4 regions of the Serratia sp. CoH_122_TC_1 genome follow, and region 1 is predicted to be linked to each of the others. Evidence: predicted binding sites of a transcription regulator. Region 1 holds the regulator's gene; each other region holds the start of a gene.

Region 1 (2,205 bases):
CAGAAACCGGGTAGCAGATCTGTGGTGTTGGAAAACCGAGAGCCGGAAGCATTTCCTGGCCTAGACTCTTTAATTATGACTTACCTCTGTGAAAGGCACTAAAAAACATGGCAAACCAAGCAACCGGCCTGACCCGTATTATTAAAGCCGCCGGCTACTCTTATAAAGGCTTTTCCGCTGCCTGGCAGCATGAAGCGGCGTTCCGCCAAGAACTGGTCGCCACCGTACTGGCTATCATACTGGCGATTTGGCTGGACGTGGGTGCGATAGCGCGCATTTTATTGATCGGATCGGTGCTGCTGGTGATGATCGTCGAGATGCTCAACAGCGCGATAGAAGCGATTGTCGATCGGGTTGGCACTGAACATCATGAGCTTTCGGGCCGGTCCAAGGATATGGGGTCGGCAGCAGTTTCACTGGCGATTATTTTGGCGTTGTTTGTCTGGGGCTCGGTGCTCTGGCAACACTTTGCCTGAATGGGGTGGCCCTGTTGCGACGTGGGTCGCTAATCCCTGATTTTTATTCATTCTTCGGTTCCCAAGCCGCACTTACCTGTATATACTCACAGCAAGACTGTATAAACAAACAGGGGGCGGAATGAAAGCACTAACTACCAGACAGCAAGAGGTCTATGATCTGATTCGCGATCATATTTCGTCCACTGGCATGCCGCCAACGCGCGCCGAAATCGCCATGCGTCTGGGGTTCCGCTCGCCAAATGCTGCAGAAGAACACCTGAAAGCATTGGCGCGTAAAGGCGTCATCGAGATCGTCTCTGGTGCATCGCGCGGCATTCGTTTGCTGATGGAAGATGAAGAAGGTTTACCGTTGATCGGCCGTGTTGCCGCCGGTGAGCCACTGTTGGCGCAGCAGCATATCGAAGGGCACTACAAAGTGGATCCTTCCTTGTTCAAGCCAAGTGCGGATTTCTTGCTGCGGGTCAACGGTATGTCGATGCGTGATATCGGTATTCTCGACGGCGATCTGCTGGCGGTACATAAAACTCAGGACGTGCGTAACGGCCAGGTCGTTGTGGCGCGTATTGAAGACGAAGTTACAGTTAAGCGTCTGAAAAAACACGGAAATGTTGTTGAGTTATTGCCGGAAAACAGCGAGTTCCAACCGATTGTGGTTGATCTGCGCCAGCAGAATTTCACCATTGAAGGCCTGGCGGTCGGTGTGATCCGCAATGGCGACTGGGTTTAATCCTCACGCCTACACATCGTCCTCTGATTTAAGTCGCCCCAGTTCTGGGGCGATGTCATATCTGATTCACTATATACCCTATAGCTTTCAAGTTGCAGCTAGGCGGCCAACTCGCTCATCCCCAGGCGCTTACTCAGGTAAGTAACTGGGGATGAGCGAGTGCAGATAACAACGCTGCAACTTGAAAGATGACGGGTATACACGGGAACATTCCACTATGCGCCTGCTTTCCGCCTTCACCAGCGATACCGATAAAGCCTTGTGGCGCCTCGCGCTACCGATGATCTTTTCCAATATCACCGTGCCACTGCTTGGGTTGGTCGATACCGCAGTGATAGGTCACCTCGACAGCCCTGTTTATTTGGGGGGCGTGGCGGTCGGGGCGATGGCAACCAGCTTCCTGTTTATGTTGTTGCTGTTTTTGCGCATGAGTACCACCGGTTTGACGGCACAGGCGCTGGGCGCACAAAACCCACAGGGATTGGCACGTGCCTTTATGCAGCCGCTGTTGCTGGCAGTATTGGCCGGCGTCGTTATCGTGTTGCTGCGCCATCCGTTGATCGATCTGGCGCTGCAGATTGTTGGCGGTGACGATGCGGTGCTGAAGCAAGCACGATTGTTCCTTGAGATCCGTTGGCTGAGCGCACCGGCAGCGCTGGCAAATATGGTGATCTTGGGTTGGTTGCTTGGCGTGCAATACGTGCGGGCGCCGGTCATCCTGCTGATAGTCGGTAATGTGTTGAATATCGTTCTGGATATCTGGTTGGTCATGGGGCTGGGCTGGAATGTGCAAGGTGCCGCGACGGCGACCGCCGTCTCTGAGTACGCTACGCTGCTGCTGGGTTTATGGCTGTCCTGGCGAGTGATGCGCATACGCGGTATTTCTGTTCCGATGTTGCGCCATGCCTGGCGCGGTAATCTGCGGCGTTTGCTTGCGTTGAACCGCGATATCATGTTGCGTTCATTGTTGCTGCAATTGTGCTTTGCATCCTTGACTAT
Region 2 (2,205 bases), on a different contig from region 1:
TGACACCGAGCTGGCGACGTATGATTCAGACATAAAAGAAAAAATAGTAAAGTTTGAGCGGCAGTTCCTGGATATCGATGTCGAGGACGAATACCACCTGGCCATGTGTCCAGTCTGCGAAAGTTGGTCTCATTTTATTCTGTATCGTGGTGAAAGTTTTCCGGTAGAAACATACTGCACCTGCTGCGAATTCAGGTTGGAAAACCTTCGTCCCGAGGACCATCACTTTTGCCCTGAGTGCGACTGGCCAGCAGTCATCTACGTGCCCAAGCATCAGGCAGGGGCCTGCCTTGCTTATACTTGTTACTACAGTAAGGAGGGGGGATTTGTACCGATGGAACCATGTGATTGCGGCGGGTACAAAATGGAAGGACATTGCAGAGAGTGCAATCCTGAATAATAAGGGTAGAAAGCGATAGAGACTGCTCTAGACCAAAACCACAAACCACCCTAAGCCATTGATTAATTTAACATAATCAGTATTATGTGAACTTTTTTAACATTTTCAATGAGTTATATAATTAACTCCTGGTTCGAAATCCCACCATACCGCTGAAGCTATACTTGGGTCATGTTGACACAAAAGGATCAGCTGCCTATGTGTGGCCGCTTTGCCCAGTTCCATAGCCGAGACGAATTTCTCGCAGCCCTGGCGTCTGATACACCAGTTAGCACCACCGGCGACTGGCGCGCCCGGTATAACGTCGCCCCCGGCACGCCGGTACCGCTGTTCCATCATCATCATGATCAGTTGCAGCTGGCGCCGGTTGACTGGGGATATGCACCTGCCTGGTGGCGCGCCCAGGGAAAACCGGCCCTCATCAACGCCCGCGTCGAAACCGCTGCAAGCAGCCGAATGTTCGCTCCACTCTGGAAACATGGCCGTGCGCTGGTACCGGCATCGGGTTGGTACGAATGGAAAAAATCCCCGGACAATCCGCGACTGAAACAGCCGTATTTCATCTATCCCACCGATCGCAGCCCGCTGTTCTTCGCCGCGTTGTGCGCCACTGATCCGGAAGTGGCTGACAGCTTCGTCATTATCACGGCCGCCAGTCATGACGGTTTGTCGGATATTCATGATCGGCGCCCACTTGCGCTGCCAGCAGCAGCCGCCCGCGACTGGCTCGATAGCCGGTTGATTCCGCCACCGGGTGACATGTTGGCCGACATCTACAGTCTGCAGGCGGAGAGTTTTGCCTGGCAGCCAGTATCTTCAGACGTCGGTACCGTTCGCAACGACAGTGCATCACTCATCGTGGCCATCGATACACCCAAAGTCTGACCCGGCGTTATCCACAGTTTTAGTGGATAACATGTGCGCAAGCCCCCCGAAAAATCATCGTCAAGGGGTATAAAAAACACTCAGAAAATTATTAGATTACGCCGCAACTGGCAGGGTGGCTTAGTTTCAGGCTTGCGTCTGCGTGCGTTTCGTTTATGATTTACTGTATATATATACAGATAAATTATACCTATTATGAACACGTCGAAATTGTATTTATTTTCACCAGTCCAGCCCGTGAAGCTCCCTCTATTTGGAACACAATGCCCTGCGGGGTTCCCCAGCCCTGCCGATGACTATGTTGAGCAATCAATTGATTTAAATGATTTTATAAAACATCCGGCGGCGACATACTTCATCCGGGCTACTGGCGAATCGATGACCGACGGCGGGATCTTGTCGGGTGATTTGCTGATCGTCGATCGGGCGGAAAAACCCGTGCATGGCAGCATCGTCATCGCCGCCGTTGACGGCGAATTTACCGTAAAGCGGCTGCTGCTCACCCCGCGGGTCTGCCTGGCGCCAATGAACCCGGCATACAGCCCCATTTACCCCGAAACCCTGGAAATTTTCGGTGTGGTGATCCACGCCCTCCACTCATTTGGGAGGTGATCATGTTTATGCTGGCTGACGTCAACTCAATGTATTGCGCCTGTGAGCAGGTTTTCCGGCCAGATCTTAAAGGTAAACCATTGATTGTATTATCAAATAACGATGGAACCCTGGTAGCGATCAACAGAGAGGCGAAAAAACTGGGTCTGAAACGCGGCATGCCATTTTTCCTGGCAAAGGACACCATCAGAACACATCAGGTTACTGTGTTCTCGAGCAATTATGCCTTGTAGTAAGTTAAGTGGAATGCAACACCTGATTGGACCGTTTGAACTAAACTGCACCTGTTTCTCTGTCAAAAGAGGTCA
Region 3 (2,205 bases), on a different contig from region 1:
TGAGGTTTCACGCTACCAAACGGCGTAACGGCAGGTTCAACGGCACTGAAACCAGCCGGAGCACTGATGTCTGCGCTATCACGCTGGGCGGCAGAAAAATCGAACGGGGAGCGTTCGTGCGCCGGTGATGCAGCCGGAACATCCCAGTTGCCCAAGCGCGGTTCATTATCCTCGTCCTGGCAAGTATCCGCCGAACGCGTCAACGTCGGCGCCGGTGTCTCTTCAGGGATCTCGAACGAATACAATGGCGGTGGCGCGTTTTCCTCTACCCTGCTCATTGGGTGTTGATTCACCGATGCGGGTGCAGCCGGCGCCACGGTAACCGACGGTGCCTGTGCTACGACAGGAGCCGCAGTAACCGGCGTACTGGCTACCGCTGGTGCAACGGGTACGGCATCAGCAGGATCGTCATCATTAGCCCGCAAGCCGCTGAGTAAGGGATCCTGTGCATCTTCTGCTTCTGCCGCCAACTTGGCGGTTTCCGCTACGGAAGGCGCAGAGAACAACACGTCGTCTTCCGCCGCATTGGCCGCCGCCGCAGTCGCGCCCACAGCAAGCGCGGCTTCTTTCTGTGCAGGTTCGGCGTGTTCTTCGACATAACGGTCATCGTCGTCGTGATAACGGTCTTCACGGCGTGATCGGTTAGTCATAAAGGTCGCCGTACCCAGCACCGCGCCGCCGATTCTTTCGGCGATCACCAGCCAAGACCAACCGGTAAACAACGTAAGCCCCGCAGCCCAGACGCACAGCAGCCCTAAGGTTGCACCGATGCCGTTGAACCACGGCAGCATGGCATTGCTCAGCAAACTGCCGATAACGCCGCCGGAAGCGAAGTAATAGAGATCGTCGACATTCAATGCCGCCAGGCCACACGAGGTGAGCACCAGCGCCAACGTGCCGATCAGGCGCAATGAAAGCGCAAAATAGTCGATGTATTCGCCGTTGCCGCGCTGACGGTAAGCCGCCCAGCACAACATGAGCATGATCGGTGGTATCGCATAAGCGAGTACCCCGAAGGTGAAGAACAGCGTGTCGGCCATCCAGGCCCCGACGCCACCGCCCAGGTTATGAATCGGCTCATGCCACGCGGTCTGCGACCAGCTTGGGTCAGATGGATTAAAACTGACCAAGGCAGCCATGAGGTAAATGGCAAAAATGGCCACCACGATCAACACAGCTTCGAGCAAACGGCGACCGCTGCTGAGTTTTCTCAAGGTAACTTCTTTATCTTCTGTATATTCCTGGCTCAAGAAAGGCTCTCCAGGTTCCTGTTAGCTGACATAGCAACAGCGCCGAGAAGCTTCCCCGGCGCCGAAACTGTATGAATAAACAGGAGTGTAACCAATTTAATCAGGTTTTGCACCTGCACCCTACCGTGTTTTGATAACCAGACGGTTACTCTGTTTCACTTCTTCCATGACTACGTAGGTACGGGTGTCGTTAACCCCCGGCAAACGCAGCAAGGTTTCACCGAGCAATTTACGGTAAGCAGACATATCAGGTACACGGGTTTTCAACAGATAGTCGAAATCACCAGACACCAGATGACACTCCTGAATTTCTTCAAGCTTCTGCACTGCTGAGTTGAATTGCTCAAACACATCTGGCGCGCCGCGGTTCAACGTGATTTCCACGAAGACCAACAGTGACGCATCCAGATAATGCGGGTTGAGCAAAGCGGTATAGCCATGAATAAAACCCTGGCGCTCGAGGCGGCGCACGCGTTCTAAACATGGTGTTGGAGATAACCCCACGCGCTTCGAAAGCTCAACGTTCGAAATACGCCCATCCTTCTGCAGCTCGTTCAGGATATTGCGGTCGATACGGTCGAGATCTTTACCCGGGCGTTTCTTATTGTCTGCCATTATTATTGTCTCTCTTATTTTCTTCCCTGCACTTGCCACACCCTAGCCAACGTCAATGTGTAAGGGTTCGTTCCAAGCGAAGACCCGATGCCTGTCATATGCTTCACTACCATCATCCACCGTTGTGCAGTCTGTCTGTCAAACCCTGCACAGGGTGTTTAAATGACGTTAATCGCAAGAAGAAATTTGCAATTCGCCTGCGCGATATCCTCTCACCTGCTGTACAAGGTTTCAGCTACGGCGAAAAACTCTGCGCCAACGCCGTAAATACGTACGATTTACTGCAGGTTTGGGGATAATTTCTTCTTCCTATGATGTTTTCGCAAATGCGCAGCGGATT
Region 4 (2,205 bases), on a different contig from region 1:
TTGGCAGCGCTACCATCAAGACGCCACCTACAATCTGACCCGTCGTAACTGTTCCACCACGGTCATTTTGGCGCTCGACAGCGCACTGGAAGGCGTACTGGGTGATAAACATCTGTGGCGTCGCTTCCTGTTGCTGATACTCGATCCTAACCTGTGGATGTTGGCGGTGCTGCGCAGCCGTGGCGAAAGCATGACCTGGACACCGGGATTGGTGCTGGATTATGCGCGGATGCTGCAGCAGGTTACCGAACGTCAACACCAGCGCTGGTGGCTAAAACTGCAGGATATGTGGCGTATTCTGCGGTATGGCAAGGCTCGGCCGCGCAGGCAAAAGTTTTAGTCTCCCCGCCGGTAATGGTAAAGTGTTGGCCACATTCACCGGCGCCGGCAGGAGTTAACCGCTAATGGCCTATTCGCAACGTATTGAAACCGCTATTTTTGATATGGACGGTTTATTGATCGATTCAGAACCGCTGTGGCTCCAGGCAGAGCTGGATATTTTTGGCGCACTGGGGTTGGATTTGTCTGACCGTCACAAGTTGCCAGATACCCTGGGCCTGCGCATCGATCTGGTGGTGAAAATGTGGTACCAGGCCATGCCGTGGCAAGGTGTTTCACAGGAAGAGGTTTCCGGCCGCATTATCGAGCGCGCTATCGAGCTGGTCCGCGAGAAACGCCCTCTGCTGCCAGGTGTACAACAAGCGCTGGAGCTGTGTCGCAGTCTGGATCTGAATATCGGCCTGGCTTCCGCTTCGCCACTGCATATGCAGCAGCAGGTGCTGAAGATGTTTGATCTCGACGGCTACTTTGACCAACTGGTCTCCGCCGAATATCTGCCTTATAGCAAACCGCATCCGGAAGTGTACCTGATCGCCGCCGAACGCCTCGGCAGCGATCCGCTGCACTGCATTACTCTGGAGGACTCCTTCAACGGCATGATCGCCACCAAAGCGGCGAGAATGCGTTCAATCGTGATCCCTGCGCACGAATACCGGCACGATACACGCTGGGCATTAGCGGATCATAAACTCGATAGCCTCGAACAGTTGACACCCAACCACCTGACCTGATCTGCATGGCATCGGTTTAATCTTAATCCGATGCCATGATGTCTATCTTCCCCCCTAACCCGCAAGCCAATGTCTAAAACCCGCTCTCCGTCATAAAATAAATAAAACGTTATTTCATTTTTATTGAGTTACCGTGCCACCCTCCTTATGCTGGAGCAACAAGAAAGCACCGGGCGGTTGGCGCAGGTTGTCACTGCCACGCAGCCGAACGCTGGCGTCCGGCGCTTTCTCCCTCGCCAACCGCCATAATGTCGCAAAAGTGCACAACGATTGGCCATTTAAGTAACAAGCCGTTGTAAACCCGAGAAAAATAAACAATTGGTTACAGGGTAACTGCTTCCACTACTGGGAATTTTCCCATATACTGGATAAATTAACAGTTTATCAGCCGGAACAGCAGTATGACCGCGGAAGGGCATCTTATTTTCTCTGTCGCTTGCGCGATTTTCGCCAAGAAGGCCGAGGTGACACCATCGCTTGCTACCGGCGACTGGTGGCATATCATCCCTGCCGCGCTGCTGACGTCGTTACTCCCCGATATCGATCACCCCAAATCAGTGCTGGGTCAGCGCCTGCGTTGGATTGCCATTCCAATTTCACGCGCATTTGGCCACCGTGGCTTTACCCACAGCTTACTGGCAATCGCTGGCGGTATGGCGTTGTTCCAGCTCGATGTACCGCGTAGCTGGCCCATCCCTGCCGACGTCCTGCACGCCATGATTATTGGTTACTTCAGTCACCTGCTGGCGGATATGCTTACCCCTGCCGGAGTCCCCTTACTTTGGCCCTGCCGTTGGCGTTTTCGCTTGCCACTGCTTAATTCTCAAAAAGGCAATCAACTTGAGCGCGCCCTGTGTCTGTGCCTGGTGGCTTTCGCCATCTATTGGCAAGGCGGGTGCACCATCCCAGTGCAGTCATATTTTGAGCAGATAAAAAATATCAGACTGTGATCACATAAAAGTGCCCACTTAGCACCCATAAAGCACATTAATTAAACAAATTAGCACATGGAGTTATATCAAATTCCATTTGGATATAAGTGAGCCACCACGCAAACTGTTACGATATTTAGTATTGCTACGCCATGGTGCATAGCCATTTTTATATAAGAAAAATATTGGAGACATTGGGGATG

Evidence for each region. Region 1 encodes LexA, which represses DNA repair genes until DNA is damaged. Its sites were predicted from a motif close to TNCTGTATGTACATACAGNA; they were not measured.
Region 2: a site for LexA is predicted at 1,447-1,466, ahead of umuD (translesion error-prone DNA polymerase V autoproteolytic subunit). Genes of this name have one in related genera too.
Region 3: a site for LexA is predicted at 1,316-1,335, ahead of AC2FC2_RS00510 (DNA translocase FtsK 4TM domain-containing protein). Genes of this name have one in related genera too.
Region 4: a site for LexA is predicted at 1,433-1,452, ahead of AC2FC2_RS06065 (metal-dependent hydrolase). Genes of this name have one in related genera too.

The regions. Positions count from the first base shown of each region.
Region 1 covers NZ_JBXWLA010000005.1:55,777-57,981, forward strand. Annotated here, with positions in the region: gene AC2FC2_RS07810 (diacylglycerol kinase) at 108-476, shown strand; gene lexA (transcriptional repressor LexA) at 598-1,206, shown strand; gene dinF (MATE family efflux transporter DinF) at 1,424-2,205, shown strand, end outside.
Region 2 covers NZ_JBXWLA010000022.1:66,296-68,500, reverse strand. Annotated here, with positions in the region: gene AC2FC2_RS23575 (hypothetical protein) at 1-400, shown strand, start outside; gene AC2FC2_RS23570 (SOS response-associated peptidase family protein) at 599-1,285, shown strand; gene umuD (translesion error-prone DNA polymerase V autoproteolytic subunit) at 1,481-1,897, shown strand; partial or broken gene AC2FC2_RS23560 (Y-family DNA polymerase) at 1,900-2,127, shown strand.
Region 3 covers NZ_JBXWLA010000001.1:119,210-121,414, forward strand. Annotated here, with positions in the region: gene AC2FC2_RS00510 (DNA translocase FtsK 4TM domain-containing protein) at 1-1,250, opposite strand, end outside; gene lrp (leucine-responsive transcriptional regulator Lrp) at 1,371-1,865, opposite strand.
Region 4 covers NZ_JBXWLA010000003.1:351,953-354,157, forward strand. Annotated here, with positions in the region: gene AC2FC2_RS06055 (protease) at 1-340, shown strand, start outside; gene hxpB (hexitol phosphatase HxpB) at 405-1,070, shown strand; gene AC2FC2_RS06065 (metal-dependent hydrolase) at 1,472-2,020, shown strand; partial or broken gene AC2FC2_RS06070 (cation:dicarboxylate symporter family transporter) at 2,203-2,205, shown strand, end outside.